Linked DNA regions of Geotalea uraniireducens. Each later gene encodes a partner of the first gene's protein in a complex. Links are inferred from orthologs where the notes say so. Each region holds a gene or a part of one and is shown on either strand. Other genes may lie near its edges. The genes, in order: eno and QMN23_RS04710.

Region 1 (10,904 bases):
GCCGGTGTGTATACCGGACGCCGGGGGTCGCTGGCCTTGCATTTTTCGCACGGCGGGTCTATTATTATCGCTTCCGTTCGTTCCGACAAGGCATTTTATTCCCACCGCGGGGTTCATGCGGGCATAAATCCGGAAAATTCACTCTGACAAGGGAGCAACAATGAAAGTCATCGTTACCGACGAGGTGGCCCAGGAAGGCCTGGCGCTTTTGGCCCAGGATCCGCGGGTCGAGATCGATGTGAAGCTGGGGCTGAAAAAGGACGAATTGCTGGCGATCATCGGCGAATATGACGTTATCATCACCCGAAGCGGCACCACCGTCGACAAGGACCTGCTCGATGCTGGGAAAAAACTGCGCATGGTTGCCCGCGCCGGTGTCGGGATCGACAATGTCGATGTGGATTATGCCAGCTCCCGCGGAGTGATCGTGGTTAACGCCCCGTTCGGCAACACCAACAGCGCGGCGGAGCACGCCATGGCCCTCCTTTTGTCGTTCTGCCGCAATGTCACCAAGGCTAACGCGAGTCTCAAGGGGGGGGAATGGAAGCGTGCCCCGTTTACCGGCGTCGAGCTGAAGGGGAAAACGGCGGGGGTCATCGGCCTCGGCAAGGTCGGCGGCCGGGTGGCGACCCGCCTGAAAGCCTTCGAATGCGAGGTCCTTGCCTGTGACCCGTACATTTCCGTCAAACGGGCCCACGACCTGGGGGTCAAGCTGGTTTCCCACGAGGAAGTCTACAAAAATTGCGATATCATCACTCTCCATACCCCGTTGAACGACGAAACCCGCAACATGATCGGCGAGCGGGAGATTGCGCTGATGAAGGATGGGGTGATTCTGATCAACGCCGCCCGGGGAGGGATCATCAACGAAGCGGCGCTGCTGGCGGCATTGAAGAGCAATAAGGTCTATGGCGCCGCCGTCGATGTCTTCAGTCAGGAACCGCCCCGGACCGAGGTCCTGACCGAGCTGATCGCCCAGGAGCGGCTGGTTGTGACGCCGCACCTCGGGGCCAATACGTTTGAGGCCCAGGTGAACGTGGCGGTGGACGTTTCCAAGGAGATCCTCCATTACCTGGACGATCAGCCGCTGGAAAATGCCGTCAATATTCCCCGCTTCGACATGGCACTGATGGACCAGATGCGGCCGTTCCTCAACCTGATGAGCATTATGTGCGATTTCGGCATCCAACTGGTCGACGCCAACCTGGAAAAAGTGACCTTCGGTTATGCTGGCAATATCGCCCATTACGACTGCTCGCCGCTGACCGTCTGCGGGCTGTCGGCGCTCCTCAACCGGCGGGTCGACCAGGACGTCAATATGGTTAACGCCACGCTGGTAGCGGAGGGGATGGGGATTGCCGTCGAGGAAACCAAGAGTACCCAGACCGATGCCTTCTCCAACCTGATCACCCTGATCATTGAAGGGCAGGGCGGGAAGCGGCGCACGGTTTCCGGCACCCTCTTCGAAGGGGCGCCGCGAATCGTCCGCCTCCGGGACTACTCGATGGACTTCGCTCCTGCCGAACACATGCTGCTTCTCAACTACAGCGACCGGCCGGGGATGATCGGCAAAATCGGCACCATCATGGGCGAGCACGACATCAATATCGCCTCGATGAACCTGGGCCGGCGGGAGGAAAAGGGCGAGGCGATGGTTATTCTTTCCCTTGATTCCGCGGTTCCGGCCGAGGTTGTCGAACTGGTGCGCACCGCCACCGAAGCCACGTTCATTAAGGCGTTGCACATGCCAGGAGCGAAATGCCAGCGTGGCTGCGGCTGCGGCATCTGAGGCGAACGCCAACGCCTGCCAGTCGGTCCGGGAGCGTTGGGGGACGAGTCGTACCGTGGTCAGGGTGGTTTTGCCGGCACGGAAAAATTACCACGAGAACGATGGCGGTCGGTGCATTGGCACCGCCATGTCGAGATGATCACCAAGGGGCCGCATTATGTGGCCCTTTCTTTTTGCGACGTTGTGTCGGTCGGTGCAAAAAAAACACTGTTGCTGCATATTTTGCACTTGTCGGGACGCGGCTGGTGGCCGACCGGCCACGGTACGACGTGTAATCTTCACAAGTTGACGCCAGCCCGCCCAACGGCACGGTCTTTGACTCTTCTCCGATATATCGATTTACAGGGGGAGGGCGATGGGACGTACGGTTGGGGTAGGATTGGTTTTGGGAATGGTGCTGCAGGCAGCCGTTGCCGCCGCTGGCAGCGGAGATCGTTTGGTTTCACCCGTCAGACTCGCGGTTGCCGGCAAGGGAACGCTGCTCGTTTCCGACTATCGACAGAAAGCGGTGCTGGTGATTGATGACCGCTCCCTGGCAGTCAGACGGCGGCTTGCGGTGACAGGTCGGCCGTTGGCGGTCGGTTGGGCAGCGGGACGTCTCTATGTCGGCAACGAAACGACCGGGTTGGTAGAGGTCTATAATGAGGGGGGGAAACTGTTGACCCGTTTCGGTGAGACGGGGGCGGTCCCCAGTGACCTGGCGGTAGATGCCGGAAGCGGGGCGGTGTTTGTGGTCGACAGCGCCGCGCGACTGGTCCGCGTCTATGACGGCGCGGGGAACATCCTCCGCTTCATTGGTGGGCCGGCGGCGGACAACCGGCTGTATCGACCGACCGGCATCGTGCTGGATGAAGCGGGACAACAGGTGCTGGTGAGCGACTTCGGCTCCCCGGAGGCCGGCATCGCCCCGCGGGTGATGGTTTACGATTATGCCGGCGCTTTCCGGCGGCTCATCCCCGGGACGGTGAACAGCGGCATGCTTGGTTCCATCTCCCTCTTTTCCCGGCCGCAGGGGATGGCCCTGGACGGCCGGGGCCATCTTTACCTGGTCGATAGTCTGTTGGGGCAAGTGCTGGTGCTCGATCTTCAGAGCGGCGCCCTGGTGAAGACGATCGGCAGTTTCGGCACCGCGCCCGGCGAATTGCAGCTTCCCCTCGATGTGATCATTGACGGCGACGGGGCAGATCTGCTCGTCACCAACAACCGTTCGGGACGGATCGAACGGTTCTACGGGGGGGCGCTATGAAACGTTGGCGGGCACTATTCCCGGGCGTCGGCATATTCTTCTTTACAGCTCTGCCGGGACTCGTGACGGCGGACCGGGCGGAGGCGCTCCTTCCCTCCCACAACTGCGCTTACTGCCATGCGATCCATAACGCGGCCGGCGAGACCCTGCTGAACAGCGACGTCGTTGAGACGCTCTGCTTGACCTGCCACGGACCGGCCGGCATCTCGTCCCTCAAGGCCGACATTCATACTGACAGCACGACGGCGCCGACCTTCCGGCAGAGCTGCCGCGATTGCCACGATCCCCACGACAACCTGCCGAACTGGTTGGGGGGGACCAATATCAAACTGACCGGCACCGTGCAGGATGAGTCGGGGCTGGCGTTGATCGCCACGCCCAACAGCGGCATACGCAACGTCATCTTCGAAAACCGGACTTCATTCATCCAGGGCGCCCCCTATTACGACGGCGTCTGCGAAACCTGCCACACTCTGACGGCCTTCCATCGCAACAATCCCAGTGGCGTCCATAACCACAAACTTGGCACCACCTGTACGACGTGTCATGATCACGCCAACTATTTTCTTCCCCGCTAGTTATTCCGGACCGGTTGCCCGCATATAAAAAAAGCCCCGCTTAGGCGGGGCTTTTTTTATATGCGGGGGAAAAGCCGTGATCAGGTGTGGAGCGGCCGGCCGCCACACGCTTTGAGCCGGTCGTGGGCCTCGCGGAGAATCAGTTCCGTTGTCGGCCAGTCGATGCATTTGTCGGTGATGGAGACGCCGTATTTCAACTGCGAGAGGTCCTTGGGGATCGGCTGGTTTCCCTCTTCGAGGAAGCTTTCGATCATGACGCCGGAAATGGAACGATTGCCGGCCACGATCTGGTCGACGACCGACTGGAGGACCTCCGGTTGTTTCTCGTGACGTTTTTCCGAGTTGCCATGGCTGCAGTCGACCATGATGGTTGGGAACAGGCCGCCTTTCTCCAGCAGTTCTTCGGATTTCTTGATGTCTTCGGGGAAGTAGTTGGGTTTTTTTCCTCCCCGGAGCACGATATGGACGTCGGGGTTGCCGGTGGTCTGGATAATGGAGCTCTTGCCCTCCCGGTTGATGCCGAGGAAACTGTGCGAATGAAGCGCCGAATTCATGGCGTCGATGGCGATCTGCAGGTTGCCGTCGGTGCCGTTCTTGAAACCGATCGGGAAGGAGAGGCCGCTGGCCATCTCCCGATGGGTCTGGGATTCAGTGGTGCGGGCGCCGATCGCACCCCAGGAGATGAAATCGGCCAGGTAGTCCGGCGTAATCGGATCGAGCATCTCGGTGGCGATCGGAAGGAGCTGTTCGGTGATTTCGGAGAGAATCCGTCGGGCAATGCCGAGCCCTTTGGAAATCTGGTGGGTGCCGTTCATATCCGGATCGTTGATCAATCCTTTCCAACCGATGGTGGTCCGGGGTTTTTCGAAGTAGACCCGCATCACGATGAAGAGCTGGTTGGATAGTTCATTGGCCAGCCTGGCCAGCCGGCCGGCATAGTCGAGAGCTGAGGCCGGGTCGTGGATCGAACAGGGGCCTACCACAACCATCAGCCGGGGGTCTTTCCCGCGAAGAATGTTCTTGACGTGAGTCCGGCTGGCGTTGACGAACTCCGCACCCTCTTCCGACTGGGGAAACACTTGCCGCAGGTCCGCCGGGGCGATGATGGGGGTGATGCTCTTGATTTTCAGGTTGCTGGTTCTGACCATGGTCGACATTCCCTCGTTCACGCTGATAGTTCCTTTAAATGCGCAAATCTAGCGCTTTCACCGGGAAAAGTCAAAAGGAATGTGGGTGATCACTCATCTCCCGGGTGGGGGGGGCAGGTCTACGGCGCCAGGTTGCTCTCGACCTGGGCATACGTGGCCCGCGCCGCTCCGGCCGCGACCATCTGCTCGATTGCCTTGTTCGAGTCGCCCGGCGCGAGGTCGACCCCGCGGACGGCGTCTTCCAGGAGCGTCACCGACAAACCGTAATGCAACCCTTCGAGAACCGTTTCCTTGACGCAGTAATCGGTGGCGAGGCCGCCAACGTAGATTCTGGTGATGCCGCGCTTCTCCAGTGCTGCCGTCAGGGGCTCGCCCTGTTCCGTCATCGCCTGGAATGCCGAATAGTCGTCGCGGCTCGGGTCCATTCCCTTTGACAGGACGATGGCTTCGGCGGGCAGCTGCAACCCCCCGTGAAAACGGGCTCCATCGGAATGCTGAATGCAGTGGACGGGCCAGATGCCGCCGAAATCCCGGAAATGAGCGGTGACAGCGGGGTGCCAATCGCGGGAGGAAAAAACCGGGGCTCCCAGCCGGTGGAACAAGTCGATGTACCGGTTGAGTACCGGGACGACCGCATCTCCGTCCGGTACGGCCAGACTGCCGCCGGGGCAGAAATCGTTCTGCACGTCGACGATGATCAGGGCGAAAGCGTTATGCATGGCCGAATCTCCTTCAGCGGTTTGTCGTTTGTGCTTCTTCCATCAGCCGTTGTCGCAGCTCATTGAGGCCCCGGCTGATGGAAACCTTGTATTTATGCGGATTGATGAAACGGAGGCACCCCTGGGGGAGGTGGGCCAGCTGGGCGACGGAACGGTCGGCCAGTTCGTCAAGACTGTGAGCTGGCACGGCAGTTTTACGCCCCCCTTCCATGACAACATCCCGCAGTTCGATGAGGCGGGCGTTCGGGGCGATGGTGACATGCTGGAGCGGATTGGTCGGGTCGTAGACGGTGTCCCCCGGCGCAATCTCCTCACCGGCGAGGCAGATGATGTCCTGGATGAACGAGCCGTCGGACGCTACCGCCCGCAACAGGCGCTTGCGGTCGGGGAGGGTGGCTTTGGCCACGTCGCTGGTCACCTTTAGTTTCGGCCGGTCGCCGATCCGCACCAGTTTGTAGACTCCCCCCAGTGCGCCCCCCCCCTCGCCCGAGCAGGTGGCAAGCTTGGTGCCGACGCCGTATATGTCGACTTGGCCTCCTTCGCTGCGGATCGATTCGATCACCAGTTCGTCCAGCTCGTTGGAGGCGACGACCTTTACCGCCGGAAAGCCCGCTGCATCGAACATCCGCCGGGCTTCGCGGCTGAGGTAGGCGAGGTCGCCGGAATCGATTCTGATTCCCAATAGCTCATACCCCTGTTCACGCAGTTCGCGGGCTACGGTGATGGCGTTGGGGATGCCGCTCTTCAGGGTGTCGTAGGTGTCGACGAGCAGGACGCATTCAGCGGGGAAGACCTCGGCGTATTTGCGGAAAGCGGTCAGTTCGTCGGGGAAGGCCATGATCCAGCTATGGGCGTGGGTTCCCTTGACCGGTATCCCGAGAAGTTTCCCGGCGAGCACGTTGCTCGTGCTCCGCACCCCGCCCACGTAAGCGGCCCGGGCAACGCTCAGTCCTCCATCGGGGCCCTGGGCGCGGCGCAGACCGAATTCGAGGACGGTGGCGCCGGCGGCCGCGTGATTGACCCGGGCCGCCTTGGTGGCGACCAGGGTCTGGAAATTGAGGATATTGAGCAGCGCCGTCTCGACCAGTTGGGCCTGGGCGAGCGGCGCTTCGACTGTTACCAGCGGCTCATGGGCAAAGACGGCTGTTCCTTCCGGCACAGCCGTGATCGTACCGGTGAACCGGAAGCCGCGGAGAAAGTCGATGAACCGTGGGCGGAATATGCCGAGGCCCTGGAGATATTCGAGTTCGTCCTCGGAGAACTGGAGATTTTCCAGATAGTCGAGGGCGGAAGCGAGCCCGGCGAAAATCGTGTAACCGCCATTGAACGGGTTGTGGCGGAAGAACAGGTCGAAGACGGCCGGTTCGTCGGTCATCCCTTCTTCCAGGTAGCCCGCGAGCATGGTTAGTTCATAAAAGTCGGTCAACAGCGGTGAATAACGCATGAATCCTCCTCGGCCCGTCCCCCCGGTCCGCCTGCGCCATGCCGGCCGGCAGCCCGGTAACAGTATAACAAATTTCCCAAAATGAAAAAAACGGGGGAGCTGCGGCTGCAGCTCCCCCGTTGGCGCTGAATGCGTTCCGGGCGGTTTAGCCCGGGCGCGGACCTACTTCTTCAGGTTGTAAAACACCCCCGACCCGCCAAAGATGGCGGTGCTGCCGAGTTCATCCTCAATTCGCAGCAGCTGGTTGTACTTGGCGACCCGGTCGGTGCGGCAGAGGGAGCCGGTCTTGATCTGCCCGGCGTTGACCGCTACGGCAAGATCGGCCAGGGTCGTGTCCTCGGTCTCTCCGGAACGGTGCGAGATGACGGTGGTATAACCGGCCCGCTTGGCCGTTTCGATCGCATCGAGGGTTTCGGTGAGGCTGCCGATCTGGTTCAGCTTGATCAGGATCGAGTTGGCGACCCCTTTGGCGATCCCTTCCTTGAGAATCTTGGTATTGGTGACGAACAGGTCGTCGCCGACCAGCTGGATTCGCTTGCCAAGCCGCTCGGTAAGCTTTTTCCAGCCGTCCCAATCGTTCTCCGCCATCCCGTCCTCGATGGAAACGATCGGGTACTTGTTCACCAGGTTCTCGTAGAAGTCGACCATCTGGTCGGCGGTCTTTTCCGGCTGGGCCTCGTTCTCCAGGAGGTATTTGCCATCCTTGAAGAGCTCCGAGGAGGCGACATCCAGGGCCAGGAGCACGTCTTCGCCCGGCCGGTAGCCGGCCTTGGCGATCGCCTCCATGATAACTTCAAGGGCCTCTTCGTTCGACTTGAGGTTCGGGGCGAAGCCGCCTTCGTCGCCGACGGCGGTGTTGTAGCCCTTCCCTTTGAGGACGGCTTTCAGGGCATGGAAGATTTCGGCGCCCATCCGCAGCGCTTCCGAGAAGCTCTTCGCGCCGGCCGGCATGATCATGAATTCCTGGATATCGACGTTGTTGTCGGCGTGGGCGCCGCCGTTGAGGATATTCATCATCGGCAGGGGGAGTTCCTTGGCATTGCAGCCGCCGATATACTGGTAGAGGGGGAGGCCGATCTCTTCGGCAGCCGCTTTGGCGACGGCCAGCGAGACGCCGAGGATGGCGTTGGCACCGAGGTTGCTCTTGTATTCGGTCCCGTCCAGGTCGAGCATCTTCTGATCGACGCCGACCTGGTCGGTGGCCTCCATGCCGATAATCTGCTCGGCAATGATGTTGTTCACGTTATCGACCGCCTTGAGAACTCCCTTGCCCAGGTAGCGCCCCTTGTCCCCGTCCCGCAACTCGAGCGCTTCGCGCTCGCCGGTGGACGCCCCGGAGGGAACGGCCGCTCTTCCCATGGCTCCGGACTCGAGGAACACCTCGACCTCAAGGGTCGGGTTACCCCGGGAATCCAGGATTTCCCTGGCGTAAATATCGGTAATTTCGCTCATTTCTGCCCCCTTTCACGCAATGTTAGCACCGGTGCGCCGTTGCACCGAAACAGCGAAGATATATAACAGACCCGGGCAAAAATGGGAATACCTTTAATTTCCCGCCCCTCCCGGCCGGGGGCTGATTGACCGGCATCGTGCGAATAAGTTGACAGCGTGTAAATATGAAAGCTATAGTAAAATTTTCAGAATTGCGAGAGACGCCGACGCGCGCCGGATTGGCCCGTCGAACCAGGAATAAACAGACTCAATCATGCCCTCCCCAAGCGGCAAAACTGATCAGGATTCACGGGGCTCCCTGGCCCTTCCCCTCGGGCGCATGCTGGACAATCTCCTCGAGCGATTTTCCAGTTCGCGTCATGAGGTGAGAAATCGCCGCATCCTGCTGCTCCTTACCGCCCTGTTGCTGACCCTGTTCATTCTTCCCCGCCAGGAATTCCGTTCCGTCCATTACAAGACCGGCGACATCGCTTCCTCCGATATCCGGGCTACTCAGGATTACCTGCTCGAAGACCGGGGCCTCACCGAAAAGAAGCGTAAAGAGGCTGAAGTTGCAGTGCCGTACGTTTACAGCTTCGACAGCCGGGGAGTTGAAGAGGTGGTGGGGCGGTTTCAACAGGCGCTCTCCCTGCTCAAGGAGTCAGCGACCGGCACTGCCCCGCCGGACCGGCCGATCGGCGCTGCCCTGAAGGGCATTTTCGGCGACGAGCTTTCGCCGACGGAAGTCGCCGTCCTGATGCATCTCGGCGCGGATAGCAATTTCTTCGATCAGGTACGGCTCTTGGCCGAACGGTTTGCCGGGCAGAAAATCGTTGCCGACAAGCGCACCTTCGATGCCGATAGCGCCCATGGCATCACCATTGTTGACTCTGCTACCGGCAATCCGCTCGAGATGAACGATTTGACCGTTTCGCCGCTCGATCCCGCCGACGTGGCGGCGAAGATCAGGACGCTGAAAGTTGTCGTCAACGGGATCCCGGCCCACGAGATAGCCACTCTCAAGGAGTTGGTCGTGAAGGCGGTCCGGCCGACACTGGTCTTCAACCGCGATTTGACCGACCGGGCAGTCAAGCGGGCCCGGGACGATGTCCGGCCGGTGCTGCTCCAAGTGAAGCGGGGCGAGATGATTGTCCGGGTTGGCGAGCGGGTGACGGAGGACCAGGCGCAGAAACTGGAGATGATCTTCGCCGCCCGTCACGGCATCAATAATTTTTTCTCCAGTTTCGGCCTGTTCGGCTTGATCCTGGTGCTGTTCTACTTCCCTTACCGGTTTGCGCGCAAGAATATCCGCAAATTCAATCCGAGTACCAAGGACCTGCTGCTCGTTTCGCTGATCACGATCGGCGTCTTCGTGCTGCACAAGATCGCCCTGGCCGTTTCCGCGGCGATGGGGACCCCGTTCCCCGCCATCGATACCAACGACTATTTCTACATCTTCCCCTTCGCTGTGGGGCCGATGATCATCCGGATCATCCTCAATTCCGAAGTGGCGATGGTCTATGCCGCCATTACCGCACCGCTGCTCGGAGTGATGTTCGGCAACAGCCTCTTCGTGGTCATTTACGCCCTGCTCGGCGGGGTGGTTGGCGCCCACGGCGTCCGGCACTGCAAGGACCGCGGCCGGATCTATACCGCCGGCCTCAAGGTAAGTGTGGTCAATTTCGCCATGGCGCTGTCGTTCCAGACGATGAACGAGAGTTTTCTCTCGATGCAGACGTTCTACTGCGCCGCCTTTGCCCTGGTCGGGGGGATCGTCTGTGCGGCCATTGTTATCGGGATCATCCCGATGATCGAAACGGTTTTCCACTATACTACCGATATCAAGCTGCTCGAACTTTCTAACCTCAATTCGCCGATCCTTCGGGAACTGATGATCCGCGCTCCCGGTACCTATCATCACAGCGTGCTGGTCGGCAATCTGGTGGAAGCCGCCGCCGAGGCGATCAACGCCAATCCGCTTCTGGCGCGGGTGGCGGCCTATTACCACGATATCGGCAAGATCAGCAAGCCGCAGTATTTTATCGAAAACGTCGGCGGCGGTGAGAACCGTCATGATAAGCTGTCGCCGAACATGAGCGCCCTGATCCTGATCTCCCACGTCAAGGAAGGGGTGGAGCTCGCCCGGGAACACCGCCTCGGCCGGTCGATCATCGATATTATCCGTCAGTCGCACGGTACGGCGCTGATCAAGTTTTTCTACCAGAAAGCCCAGAACTGCACCGCTGAAGGCCAGGCCCTGGACGATCGCGATTTCCGTTACCCGGGCCCGAAGCCCCAGACCAGGGAAGCGGGGTTGGTGATGCTGGCCGACTGCGTCGAAGCGGCGTCCCGGACCCTTACCGATCCGACGCCGTCCCGGATTCAGGGGATGGTGCAGAAGATCATCAATAACGTGTTTATCGACGGCCAACTGGACGAGTGCGAGCTGACCCTGCACAACCTCCACGAAATCGCCAAGAGCTTCAACCAGATACTGGCCGGAATCTATCACCATCGGATCGACTATCCGGAACCGGCCTACAAGGAAA
Region 2 (11,159 bases), 580 kb from region 1 along the record:
GAGCGCCAGAGTGTGATCATGAAACAGCAGGCGGCCGCCATGGGTGGAATGAAGCGGCGGATCGTCAGAAGATAATGGCTGCCCATGATGGTTGATAACCGTTGACGGAAGGGGACCGCTGGTCCCCTTTTTCGTTCCGGCTTCTGCCCTGTCGTTGCTTGCGGCGGTCGGTCCGGCAGTGTATATTTTGTCATATCCTCGCCGGCGGCGCTTGGCCGCCCGGCGGTGTTTTTTCCCCGGTCAAGGAGGAGGAGTACGATGATGAGACGGTTTGCTTTCCTGGTTATGCTTGCGCTTGCAGCGGCATCCCTCAGCGGTTGCCTGGTAAAAGAGAGTACCTACCTGAAAAAAGTCGAAGAGGCCGATGGGCTGACAAAGGATCTGTCGGCGCTGCGGGACAAATACAAGGCGCTGAGTGAGGAAAACGGACAACTCAAGACACAGTTGGCGGCCCTGAAAGATGAAGCGGCCGGTCTTGCCAAAGACAAGGAGAAGCTGACTACCGATAACAAGGAACTGGAAAAGGTGCTCAAGGCCAAGTCGGACACCCTTTCCCAGAATGTCGCCGACTTGCGGCAGCAGGTCGCCGACCTGCAGAGCGAAAACGACCAGTTGAAGGGAGATATCGCCAACCTGCAGAAGGCCAAGGAAGAGAAGGTCCGCGAGGTAAGCAAGACCTACGAGGACCTGCTCGACCGGATGAAGGGTGAGATCGCCCAGGGGCAGGTGACGATCTCCGAGTTGAAGGGGAAGCTGACGGTCAATATGGTCGACGCCATCCTGTTCGATTCCGGCAAGGCGGAAGTAAAGCCGGCGGGGATGGAAGTACTGTCGAAAGTTGTCGACATCCTCAAGGATGTCAAGGATAAGGCGATCAGGATCGAAGGGCATACGGACAACGTCCAGATCGTCGGCAATCTGACGAAGAAATTCCCGACCAACTGGGAGTTGTCGGCAGCCCGGGCCATCAATGTCGCCCGCTATCTCCAGAGCCAGGGTCTTTCGCCCGAGAACCTTTCGGCGGTGGCTTACGGTGAGTATCGGCCGGTGGCTTCCAACGACACGGAAGAAGGGAAAGCGAAAAACCGGCGGATCGAGATCATTCTCATCCCGAAAGATGCGCCCTGACCGTCTGTCGCGCCGGTTCGAGATCTGTGATGAGATGACATGACATGAAGAAAAGCGCCGGAAGCAAGAAAAAGAAGAGCGAAGAGTTGGCCAATAAGCCGTTTTCCGCCCTGAAAGGGGTGCGAGCGAACATTGACCCGCCGCCGGAAAAGCCCGTCGCCAAACCGGCGCCGCCGCCGGCCATTGCTGCCGAGCCCGACGAGACGGCCCTGTTTCTCCGGGCGGTCAGCGATGTTCGCCGCCTCCACTCCCAGCCGCCGAAGAATCAGCGGAAAAGCGGTGAGGTTCCCGTCGCCGCCCCCGAGAAAGACGATGCCGACCAACGGGCTTTTCTTGATGCGGTGCGTCAGCTGAAACTCGACGTCACCTTTGCGGACGAGTTTCCCGAAAAAGGCCGGAGCGATTCACACGGCCAGGCGGCCAACCGGTTGCGCCAGCTGAAAAAGGGGACGATCCGGGTCGACCTGGAGCTCGATCTGCACGGGCTGACCAAAGATGAAGCGCTGGACAGCCTGGCCCGGTTCATCGGCGGGGCTTACAACCGGGGGCAGCAGGCCGTGCTGGTCATTACCGGCAAAGGGAACAATTCGCCGGGCGAGCCGGTCCTGCAGGGCGCGGTTGTTTCTTGGCTCCGTGACAAAGGGCGGGGCATGGTTGCCGAGTTTGCCCCGGCACCGCGAAATATGGGGGGAAGCGGGGCGCTGGTGGTCTTTCTCAAGGCTCGGGAAATTCAAGAGCTGTAGCTGCCGCCCAGAAGCGGCGAGGGGTAGGCCTGACGGCCTGCGGGAGGGCCCGTGTTCGGATGGCTGCGCAGAAAACCGGCTGAACCGCTAACGTTCGAGGACGCCTCGGCCGCCTTTGCCTATGCCTGCGATCACCTTGAGAACCGGCTCCTTATCGAGGCGGTTATCCCGGCGCTGGTTGAAGAGCAGGGGCGGACCGGCGGTGAGGGGGAGCACTATTTCCGGATCAGGCTGGCCAATCGCGCCGGCGGTCGAGAAATCTGGGCGTGCACCCTGAAGGAGGCGGTGCGTTTCCCCGAAGTCGGCGATCTGGTCGGTTTCCGGGTGGTCAGGGTGGATCCCGAACTGCCCGATCCTTTCGATCTGCTCGGGTTCATCGCCTATCGCTTCGAGCCGTTCTATGTGCCGGGCAAGGGGTGGCGGATCGGCGAAAATTTTACCCCGAAGAATATCAAGCCGGTCCTCCGCTGGTAGGAAAGATTTCCTGCCCGACGGTTAACGGCTCCTCTCGCCGTGCCGGACCGGCTGCTCCGCAAATACCCCGCAGTCGGCCTGCGTATGGCAGTTCCCCTCTCAGCAGACCGGATATCGCCCTTCGGCCAGTTCGAGACAGAAATCCCCAATTCCCGCCAGCCCCCGGGCAATGATCTCCCGTGCCCGCCCCGAGGCATCGGCAAGCCGAAGCCCCCGCTGCAGCCGAAGCTGGGCTGCCGCCATGGCGGGTCGATCAATGGGGGTCCCGATCCGGCTGAGCAGCAGGACGGTGGCCTCTGCCACGCCTTCAACTTCCTCGCAGATTTCTCTGGCCAATTGGTGGGCGAGGATCGTGTATATCTTTCCCACGTGACTCACCGGGTTTTTGCCTGCCGTCGCTTCGCTGCCGAGCGGGCGGCTCAGGGCGATGATGCCGTTGACCCGGTTGCCGCGACCGACCTGGCCGGAGTCGGCGTCTTCCGCCGAAGTGCCGAGCAGGCTGAGATAGATGCCGTTGAGCCCTCGTCCCGTCTCGTCGAGGGTGTTGAAGTGGAAGGTGCGCCGGCCGAATCCGGGGAGTCCGGCGAGAAATTCGCCAATCTCCCGGCCAATTGCCTTTTTGCGGTCGAAGTAGTCAGCTTCGGAATGGACGAAACGGGCGATAAGCGGCATCGCCACGGTCATTGTCAGGTCGGTTCCCGTCCGTAGTCCCATCACCTTTACATCCTCGCCGCTTTCGGGGAAGCGCTCTTTGAAGCGGGTACCGTTAAGGAACCTCTCCAGGTCGAGAACCGCCCGCTCGGTAGGGGAAAGAGGCCAGTAACCGACCGCCGCCGAGGTGTCGTTGGCAACCATGACCGCTCCCGGCCGGGCAAAAATGTCGACCAGTTCTGAGGAGCCAGGGGCGAGGACGATCCGGTAGCGAACATGCTTTGCCGGATCGACAAACCGGAGATTTTCCCGCAGCCAGCGATTGGCGGTGTCGATGGCGATCTCCGCCACCGGGATTTCCTCGCCGGCGGCAGCGAAGGTTGCCCGATCGCCGATGACGAACTCCATTGGCCTGATTACCCGGCCGCCGCCGAACTGCCGCTCGACGCTGCCGGCGGCCAGCAGGCTCTTGTCGATATTGTGATGGAGAATCCGCCCGCACCGCTCCCGGTAGGTTCGGCAAAGAGCTACGGAAATGGCATCCATTACCGCGTCGCAGATCGAGTCGGGATGGCCTCTCCCTTTCCGTTCCACGATTTCGACGCGATGGGCGCTAACGGAAAAACCGCGAGCTGTTTCTATGCTGATCATGGCTAAACTGTACCACATCCGGGAGGATTGTCAGGGCTGGCGGCGGGCACACCGCTACCGTTCCGACGGAGAGATGACCGCCGGCCGGTAGTGGTGGCAGGAAGGGGAGAAGCGGTCAGGATTTGGGGGGCTCGACTTCGGCCGGTGCTGGCGGCCGGTGACGACTATTCTCCGCCAGCGAGTGCAGGGCGGCAATTGTCTGGGTGACGATGATGATGGCGCAGTAACCGCAGAATACCCAGAGGAAAACCCCGGAAAAGCCGTCGGTGATCCCATTGGCGGCGCTGGCGGGAGCGGCGCCGGCCAGAACGAGTGCGATTGCCTGGGCAAGATTCGTTTTCATGGCTACCTCCAACAGTCTGCCGCCGGGCGGCAGATCGTCAGTGCGACTCGCCGTGTTTGAGCCGGGCTGGTTTGATCTCGACCCGCGAGAACGAAAAGAGATTCTTCAGCAGGGAGGTGCAGAGCATGATGCCGGGGATGAACTGGCAGATGACGATGACAATGCCAATAAAGGTGAAGGCGGCAAAGAGAAAATCCTCGAATCCGGTCCCGCTGCTCACCGGCAGCCCCGCACCGAATTCATTGCCGTTCAGGAATTCTTTTTGCGTTGGATAAGACATGGTAATCCTACTGTTATGTATTAGTGATGAAAATATGTTGTTTTCGAAATTGCACCGGCTGTGCCAAAACGACAGGCTTGTGGGGTTAATATCTAATTATTCGAATTTGCGAAGAAAATGATTGGCGTGGCGGGTGTGGCGAAAACAGCGGCTTACGTAGTGTATTACCCTGCTATACGACTTTTCCGGAGAGGAAAGATGTGGAAACCGGGCCGTTCTCTCAACTGATCGAAAAAACGCGGCTTTTGTGCTGATCTGAAGTGTGCATGGAAAAATTATACAGGCGGCAGCGATATCGCCGGACAATGGGGGCAGCCAGCTGGCGAAGTCTTTGCGGCATGGCTAGGACGATCAGCGAAAGGCGAAACCGACGCTGATGCCGACAATATCGGCGTTGGTTCGGGGTTGGTAGAACGAGCCGACGGTGGGAGAGTCGCCGAAGCGGAAGCCTTCATAGAAAAATGCCGGGCGAATCCGGCCGAACTGCCCGCCGGCTTCGGCGAAGGCCGACCATTTGCGTCCGGGGTGAAACGTTTCGTCGCTGCCGCCGTCGGGATTGGCGACATTCCGGTTGAACCAGGGGTACTTGGCGCCGCCGGCGATGAACAGCCTGGCCGCTGGGGAAAGCCGGCATTCTCCTCGGGCACCGAGACGGAGGCTGAGGATGTCCCATTCCTCGGTAGTGGTCGAGGAAATCACGGTTGCCTGGATTTCCCGGTGCCACCAGCGGTAACCGAGTCCGGCAAACGGCTCCAGTGACAGGTTGTGTGCCTGTAGCCGGTAGCCGAGGTCAAGGGCGGCATTGATCCCGACGTAATCGACGTTCGATCGGACAGGAGCGCCGGCGAGCGTCGCCCCGTCGTACTTGACCTCGCCGCCGAAAATTTCCGTTTTGCCCGTCAATAACAGGACCTTGCTGGCCAAGTCCGCCTTCATGGCGACGCCGAGCCCGTAGAGCGGCCCTTCTTCCTTGACGATCCGGCTGTCAGCTCGGTCGAACTCTTCCCAGGTAAAGTACTGGATTGAAGGGTAGAGAGAGAGTTCTTCCAGTCCTGCTGCCCGAAGCGGTGTAGCGGTGGCGAAGAGGGCAAGCGCGACAACACAGGCGGCGATCGACTCCATCAGCTCTCCTCCTTGCCGGCAAACTGTCCGCCGTCCTACTCCCCGTCAGCCGGTGGCAGCTCTTTCTTCTTCCGCGGGGCGCGGGGCTTTTTGGCCGGCGGCGGGGCCGGCTCTACCGCTTCTGCCGCTGCCGCTTCAGCCGGCGGCGGTTCCGGGGCTGCGTCGGCCGTTGCCTTCTTGCGCGGCGCCCGCTTTTTCTTCGGCGCAGCTTCCGTCATTTCCGGCGCGGGTTCAGTCGTCGGCGCAGGTTCCGGTTCGCCGGCGGAGGCGGCAGCTGCTGCCGGTGCCGGTTTCTTTCTGGTCCGGGGAGCCCGGGGTTTTTTTGCCGGCGGCTCTTCTGCGGCTACCGGCGGCGTCACGACGACCGGTGGCTCGGGCTCGGCTACCAGTGGCTTGGGCTCAGCCACCGGGGGCTCAACGGCAGCTTCCGGCCCGCCGGCGCTCTCTTCTTCGGCTCCCCGTTTGGTGGGGCGCCGCTTGCGCCGCCGCTTCTTCTTTTTCACGTCCTCGCCGCTCTCGGCACTTTCCGTGACGGGGAGCGGTTCGGCAGTGGCCTCAGCTGCCGGCTCTTCCTCGGCAGGTGCCGCGCCCTCTTCCACAGATTGCTCCGCCTGGGGTTTCTTGCTCCGCCGCCGTTTGCGCCGCCGCTTCTTCCTGGTCTCTTCTGCGGCCTGCTCGGCCGGCAACGCTTCTTCGCCACCCGGTTCGCCGGCCGCTTCGCCCGCCGCCTCTTCCTCTTCCTCCATCGTCAGCGGCTGGGCGGCTTCGCTGGCTGCCGGTTCCCCGGCTTCTTCGCCCCGGGGCTTCTTCTTGCTTCGCCGTCGCTTCCGTTTTTTCCCTTCGGTCCCTTCCGTCGTCGCTGCCTCTTCGCCCGGCGTCGTCTCGATGGGTTCCTCGACCGTCTCGGCTTTCGGCTCGGCTGGTTCGCCGGTTTTCGCCGGGGCACTTTCCAGGTGGGCCGGCCGTTCCCGCCGCTCCAGCTCCAGCTCCAGCTGGTTCATCAGGAAGGACGGTTTTCCCTTGACGGTCACCTCGATGTCGTAATCGTTTTCGATCTGGGCCAGTTCCCGCTTTTTCCGGTTGAGGAGGTAGTATGCCACTTCTAGCGGCAGACCGCCCCGGACTTCGGCGACGGTTCCTTTGGCGGCGGCGGCGTGGACCTTGCGCAGGAAGGAGAGGGCCATGCTCTCCACCGATTTGACTTTTCCCCGGCCGCTGCAATGGGGGCATTCGAGGGTGCTCCCCTGCTCCAGGGTCTGCCTGATCCGCTGCCGGGACATTTCCAGGATGCCGAACTGGGAGATCCGGCCGACGGTCACCCGGGCTTTGTCGGTCTTGAGGGCGGTCTTCAGGGTCTTTTCCACTGCGGAGATATGTTTCTTATCCCGCATGTCGATGAAATCGATGACGATCAGCCCGCCCAGGTCGCGGAGCCGCAGCTGTCGGGCCACTTCTTCGGCTGCCTCAAGGTTGGTCTTGAAGGCCGTATCCTCGACCCCCTTCTCGCCGGTCGATTTCCCCGAGTTGACGTCGACGGAGACCAGGGCTTCGGTCGGTTCGATGACGATCGAGCCGCCGGATTTGAGCGGCACCTTTTTTTCGTAGATCAGGTCGATCTGTTCCTCGATCTGGTAGCGGGAAAAGATCGGCCGCTTCTCCTGGTGGAGCTTGACCAGTTTCTCGAACTTGGGCATCGTCTCCTTGAAGAATGCCCGGGCCTGCTTGTAGACATCCTTGCTGTCGACCAGCACCTCGTCGATCTCGGCGGTAAAGTAGTCGCGGATGGTGCGGATCACCAGGTTGGACTCCTGGTAGATCAGGGCGGGGCCCTTGGTGACGGCGGCCTGCTCGTTGATGCTGTCGCTGAGTTTCAGGAGGTACTGGAGGTCTTTGGCCAGCTCGGTCTTGGTTTTGCCGAGCGCCTCGGTCCGGACGATGTAGCCGATCCCTTCCGGGATCTCCAGCTGGGCCACCTTTTCCTTGAGCTTCTTCCGATCGGCCTCGCTCTCCACCTTGCGGGAGATGCCGCTCGAATCGCTGCCGGGCATCAGCACCATGTAGCGTCCCGGGAGCGACAGGTAGCTCGTCAGTGCGGCTCCCTTCATGTCCCGTTCGCCTTTTTCCACCTGGACCACCAGTTCCTGGCCGCGGCGGAGGATTTCCTGGATGCGGGGGCGGCGGTTGCGTTGTTCTTCGGGAATGTCGTCCCGCCACTGCCACCAGGAGGGGTGGATTTCGCCCACCTGAAGGAAGCCGAGCTTTTTCAGCCCGATATCGACGAAAGCTGCCTGCAGCCCCGGCTCGACCCGGACCACTACCCCTTTGTAGACGTTGCCGCGCGTCTGCTCGCTACCGGCGATTTCCACGTCGAGGTCGACCAGCCGGCCGTCCTCGACGATGGCGACCCGGGCCTCTTCCGGGTGCATCACATTGATCAGCATCTTTTTTGCCATTGATTACGTTCCTTTGCCGGCCGCCGGCTCCCGGAGGAGCCCGCGGCCGTGAGAGTGTCGGCCACCGACGGCGAAAGCCGTCCGGCCACGATGGGTATTCAAACCGCCCGTTGGGCGTTGAAGGCGCAATAAACCCAGAAAGTATAGCAGATTTTCTTCGCTTTAATAAGAAAAATCTGGTTTTTTCGTAACGCCGTCGGGATGGAAGATTGACAAGCCTGTTACGCAAAACCTACAATGACGACCATCGATCATCTGATGCTTCCTGGATTACGACATGCTGCATTTGAAAAATCTGACGAAAGATTTTGCCGGCCGGACGCTCTTTGCCGGGATCAACTGGCATCTCCGGAAGGGGGAGCGGGTGGGGCTCGTCGGCGAAAACGGCGCCGGCAAGTCGACCCTGATGCGGATCATTGCCGGGGAAGTAGAGCTTTCCGGCGGTGACTTGATTTTTGCTCGCGGCGCTACCGTCGGCTACCTTCCCCAGGATGGCCTCGCCACTCGCGGCCGGCCGCTGCTGGCCGAGGCGATGACCGCCCTGGCCGACCTGCAGGAGATGGAGCGGGAGCTGCAGCAGCTGACCGAACGGCTGGCGGCGGTGCCGGCCGCCGCGCCGGAGCATGATGCGCTGCTCGACCGTTTCGGCCGGCTCCAGGAGGAGTTCCGCCTGCGGGGCGGTTACGCCATGGAGGCGGAGGTCTGCAAGGTGTTGGACGGGCTGGGCTTTTCACCGGCGGACCGGGAGCGGGAGTGCGGCGAGTTTTCCGGCGGCTGGCAGATGCGGATTGCCCTGGCCAAGCTGCTCCTGAAGAAGCCGAACGTGCTGCTTTTGGACGAGCCGACCAACCACCTCGACATCGAGGCGCGCAACTGGCTGGAGGGGTATCTGGTCGACTACCCCCATTCGGTGATGCTCGTCTCCCACGACCGGTTCTTCATGGACCAGGTCTGTCAGCGGATCACCGAGGTCTGGAATCATGCGCTTACCGACTACCACTGCAGTTACAGCCGCTACCTGGTGGAGCGGGAGGAACGGATGGCGGTGCTGCGGGAGGCGAAACGCCGCCAGGACGAAGAGATCGCCAAAATCGAAGATTTCATCAGCCGTTTCCGTTACAAGGCCGACAAGGCGTCGCTCGTCCAGTCGCGGATCAAGCAACTGGAAAAGATTGAGCGGATCGTCCTGCCGCCGGAGCGGCGCCGGATCCGTTTCAGCTTTCCCGAACCGCCGAAGAGCGGCCGGATCGCCGTCGAGCTGCGCAACGTCACCAAAGCCTATGGCGACCTGGTGGTGCTGAACGATGTTGCCCTGACGGTGGAGAAAGGGGAGCGGGTCGCCCTGGTCGGACACAACGGCGCCGGCAAGTCGACCCTCATGGGGGTGCTGGCCGGCAAGCCGTTTCAGCGGGGCGAGCGGCTACTCGGCCACAACGTGGTGGTCGACTACTTTGCCCAGGACCAGGCCCAGGTGCTGGACGCCGGCCGGAGCGCCTACGAGGAACTATTGGCCGACGCCCCCTTCGCGATGGTCCCCCAGCTGCGCGACATCCTCGGCGCCTTTCTCTTCTCCGGCGACGATATCCACAAGAAAGTAGCGGTGCTTTCCGGCGGCGAGCGCAACCGTCTCGCCCTGGCCAAGATGCTGCTCCGTCCCGCCAATCTGCTGCTCCTGGACGAGCCGACCAACCACCTCGATCTGTTCAGCAAGGAAGTGCTCCTCGACGCCCTGCGGGATTTTGCCGGCACGGTGGTCTTCGTCTCCCACGACCGTTACTTCATTGACGGTCTCGCTACCCGCACGGTCGAGGTGGAGGGAGGCGGGCTGACCTCCTACCATGGCGACTACGAGTACTACCTGCGCAAGAAAGGGGAGGCTGCCGGCGCGGTGCCGGTTGTTGCCGGGGGGGCGACCGTTCCGCCGGTGGCGGGGAAGGAAGAGCGTCAGCGGCTTCGCGAGGAAGAAAAGGTCCGCCAGCGGGAGGAGAAGCGGCGGCAGAAGCGCCAGAGCGAGCTGGAGGGCGAGATCGAGGCCGGTGAGGCGCGCCTGGCGGAGCTGGAAGCGCAGCTGGCCGATCCGGCGCTCTTCCAGGACCATGAAGCCGCCCGGCGGACCGGCGAGGAACACGCGGCGCTGGCCGACCGGATTGCCGGCCTCTACCGGGAGTGGGAAACACTCGACCTCTCCCCCTGAGGCGGCGTGCGTCGCGCTCCCGGTCGGCACGGCGGCCGGTTGCCGTTCCTTGACAGCAGCCGGCCCGGAGGTTACTCTTTCAGTACCGTTCCGCCCCGGCAACAGACCGTTTTCGCACAGAGGGCCGACCCATGCCCGAGACCGCCTCAATCGTCATGCCTTCCCTCGTACCGCTTTATCCCCTCCGGGAGATCGTGGCCTTTCCCTTTATGATTTTCCCCCTGTTCCTCAATGGCGACGAACTGGCGGATTTCGAGGAACTGCTCGATCGCGAGCAGTATGTCGCGCTGGTGCGGGCCAGGGGGGAAGCCCTCCCCGGCCAGCTTCCGCCACTCTGCCAGGTCGGTACCCTCTGCAAGGTCGACCAGATCACCCGGCTCCCCGAGGGGGGCGGGAAGGTGCTCCTCGAAGGGGTGGTCCGCGTGCAGGTGCTCGAAGTGTCGCGGGCCGGCCGGACTCTCCATGCCCGCTGCGAGCCGATCCACGAGTTCGTCGAGAAGTCGCTGGTTTCCGACGCCCTCGTCCAGAGCCTCAATGCCCTGCTGAAGATTGCCCTCTCCTACGGCCGGCCGCTTCCCGACGACGTGATGAAGATGATCGACCTGATCGACAATCCGGCGCGGCTGGCGGACCTCGTCGCCCTCTACGTCAGTCTCTCCCTCGATGAGCAGCAGCAGCTTCTGGAAACCATCGATCCGCTGGAGCGGCTGAAGAAGGTCTACATGCACCTGACCGCCGAGGTGCAGCGGCTCCAGGTGAAGGGGGAAGTCCAGGCGGAGGTGACCAAGCGGGTCGGCAAGAGCCAGAAAGAATTCCTGCTCCGGGAGCAGATGAAACAGATCCAGGAGGAACTGGGGGAGGACGATTCGCGGTCGGCGGAGATGATCGACCTGCGGCGGAAGATCGATGCGGCGGGGATGCCGGTCGAAGTGCGGCGGATCGCCGACAAGGAACTGAAACGGCTGGAGCGGATCAACCCCGCCTCGCCCGAGTACACCGTGTCGCGAACCTATCTCGACTACCTGGCGGGGATGCCGTGGCGGGTGGCGACCCAGGACAATAACGACATCAACCAGGCGGAAACGGTGCTCGACGAGGACCACTACGACCTGCAGAAGGT

Evidence for each region.
Region 2: the proteins of eno (region 1) and QMN23_RS04710 are in contact, whole or in part, in a solved structure (PDB 2FYM), measured with the Escherichia coli proteins. The link is inferred for Geotalea uraniireducens from one-to-one orthologs.

Annotation. Positions count from the first base shown.
Region 1 is NZ_AP027151.1:1,553,194-1,564,097, forward strand. The notes cover bases 6,232-9,021. They hold eno (phosphopyruvate hydratase), read right to left. Parts: upstream 8,377-9,021; coding sequence 7,087-8,376; downstream 6,232-7,086. Other genes in these bases: QMN23_RS07320 (nicotinate phosphoribosyltransferase), read right to left, coding at 6,232-6,924; QMN23_RS07330 (HD family phosphohydrolase), read left to right, coding at 8,630-9,021. Outside these bases: serA (phosphoglycerate dehydrogenase), read left to right, coding at 161-1,789; QMN23_RS07300 (hypothetical protein), read left to right, coding at 2,145-3,035; QMN23_RS07305 (cytochrome c3 family protein), read left to right, coding at 3,032-3,613; QMN23_RS07310 (3-deoxy-7-phosphoheptulonate synthase), read right to left, coding at 3,694-4,761; pncA (bifunctional nicotinamidase/pyrazinamidase), read right to left, coding at 4,881-5,480; more of QMN23_RS07320, read right to left, coding at 5,494-6,231; more of QMN23_RS07330, read left to right, coding at 9,022-10,904. UniProt on the Escherichia coli protein: Catalyzes the reversible conversion of 2-phosphoglycerate (2-PG) into phosphoenolpyruvate (PEP). It is essential for the degradation of carbohydrates via glycolysis.
Region 2 is NZ_AP027151.1:972,569-983,727, forward strand. What follows is about bases 5,137-8,181. They hold QMN23_RS04710 (Rne/Rng family ribonuclease), read right to left. Parts: upstream 7,846-8,181; coding sequence 5,428-7,845; downstream 5,137-5,427. Other genes in these bases: QMN23_RS04705 (hypothetical protein), read right to left, coding at 5,137-5,392; QMN23_RS04715 (ABC-F family ATP-binding cassette domain-containing protein), read left to right, coding at 8,123-8,181. In the rest of the region: QMN23_RS04670 (hypothetical protein), read left to right, coding at 1-75; QMN23_RS04675 (OmpA family protein), read left to right, coding at 259-1,128; QMN23_RS04680 (Smr/MutS family protein), read left to right, coding at 1,173-1,871; QMN23_RS04685 (hypothetical protein), read left to right, coding at 1,923-2,345; QMN23_RS04690 (methionine adenosyltransferase), read right to left, coding at 2,445-3,647; QMN23_RS04695 (hypothetical protein), read right to left, coding at 3,763-3,990; QMN23_RS04700 (hypothetical protein), read right to left, coding at 4,028-4,270; more of QMN23_RS04705, read right to left, coding at 4,622-5,136; more of QMN23_RS04715, read left to right, coding at 8,182-10,039; lon (endopeptidase La), read left to right, coding at 10,171-11,159. UniProt on the Escherichia coli protein: Endoribonuclease that plays a central role in RNA processing and decay. Required for the maturation of 5S and 16S rRNAs and the majority of tRNAs. Also involved in the degradation of most mRNAs.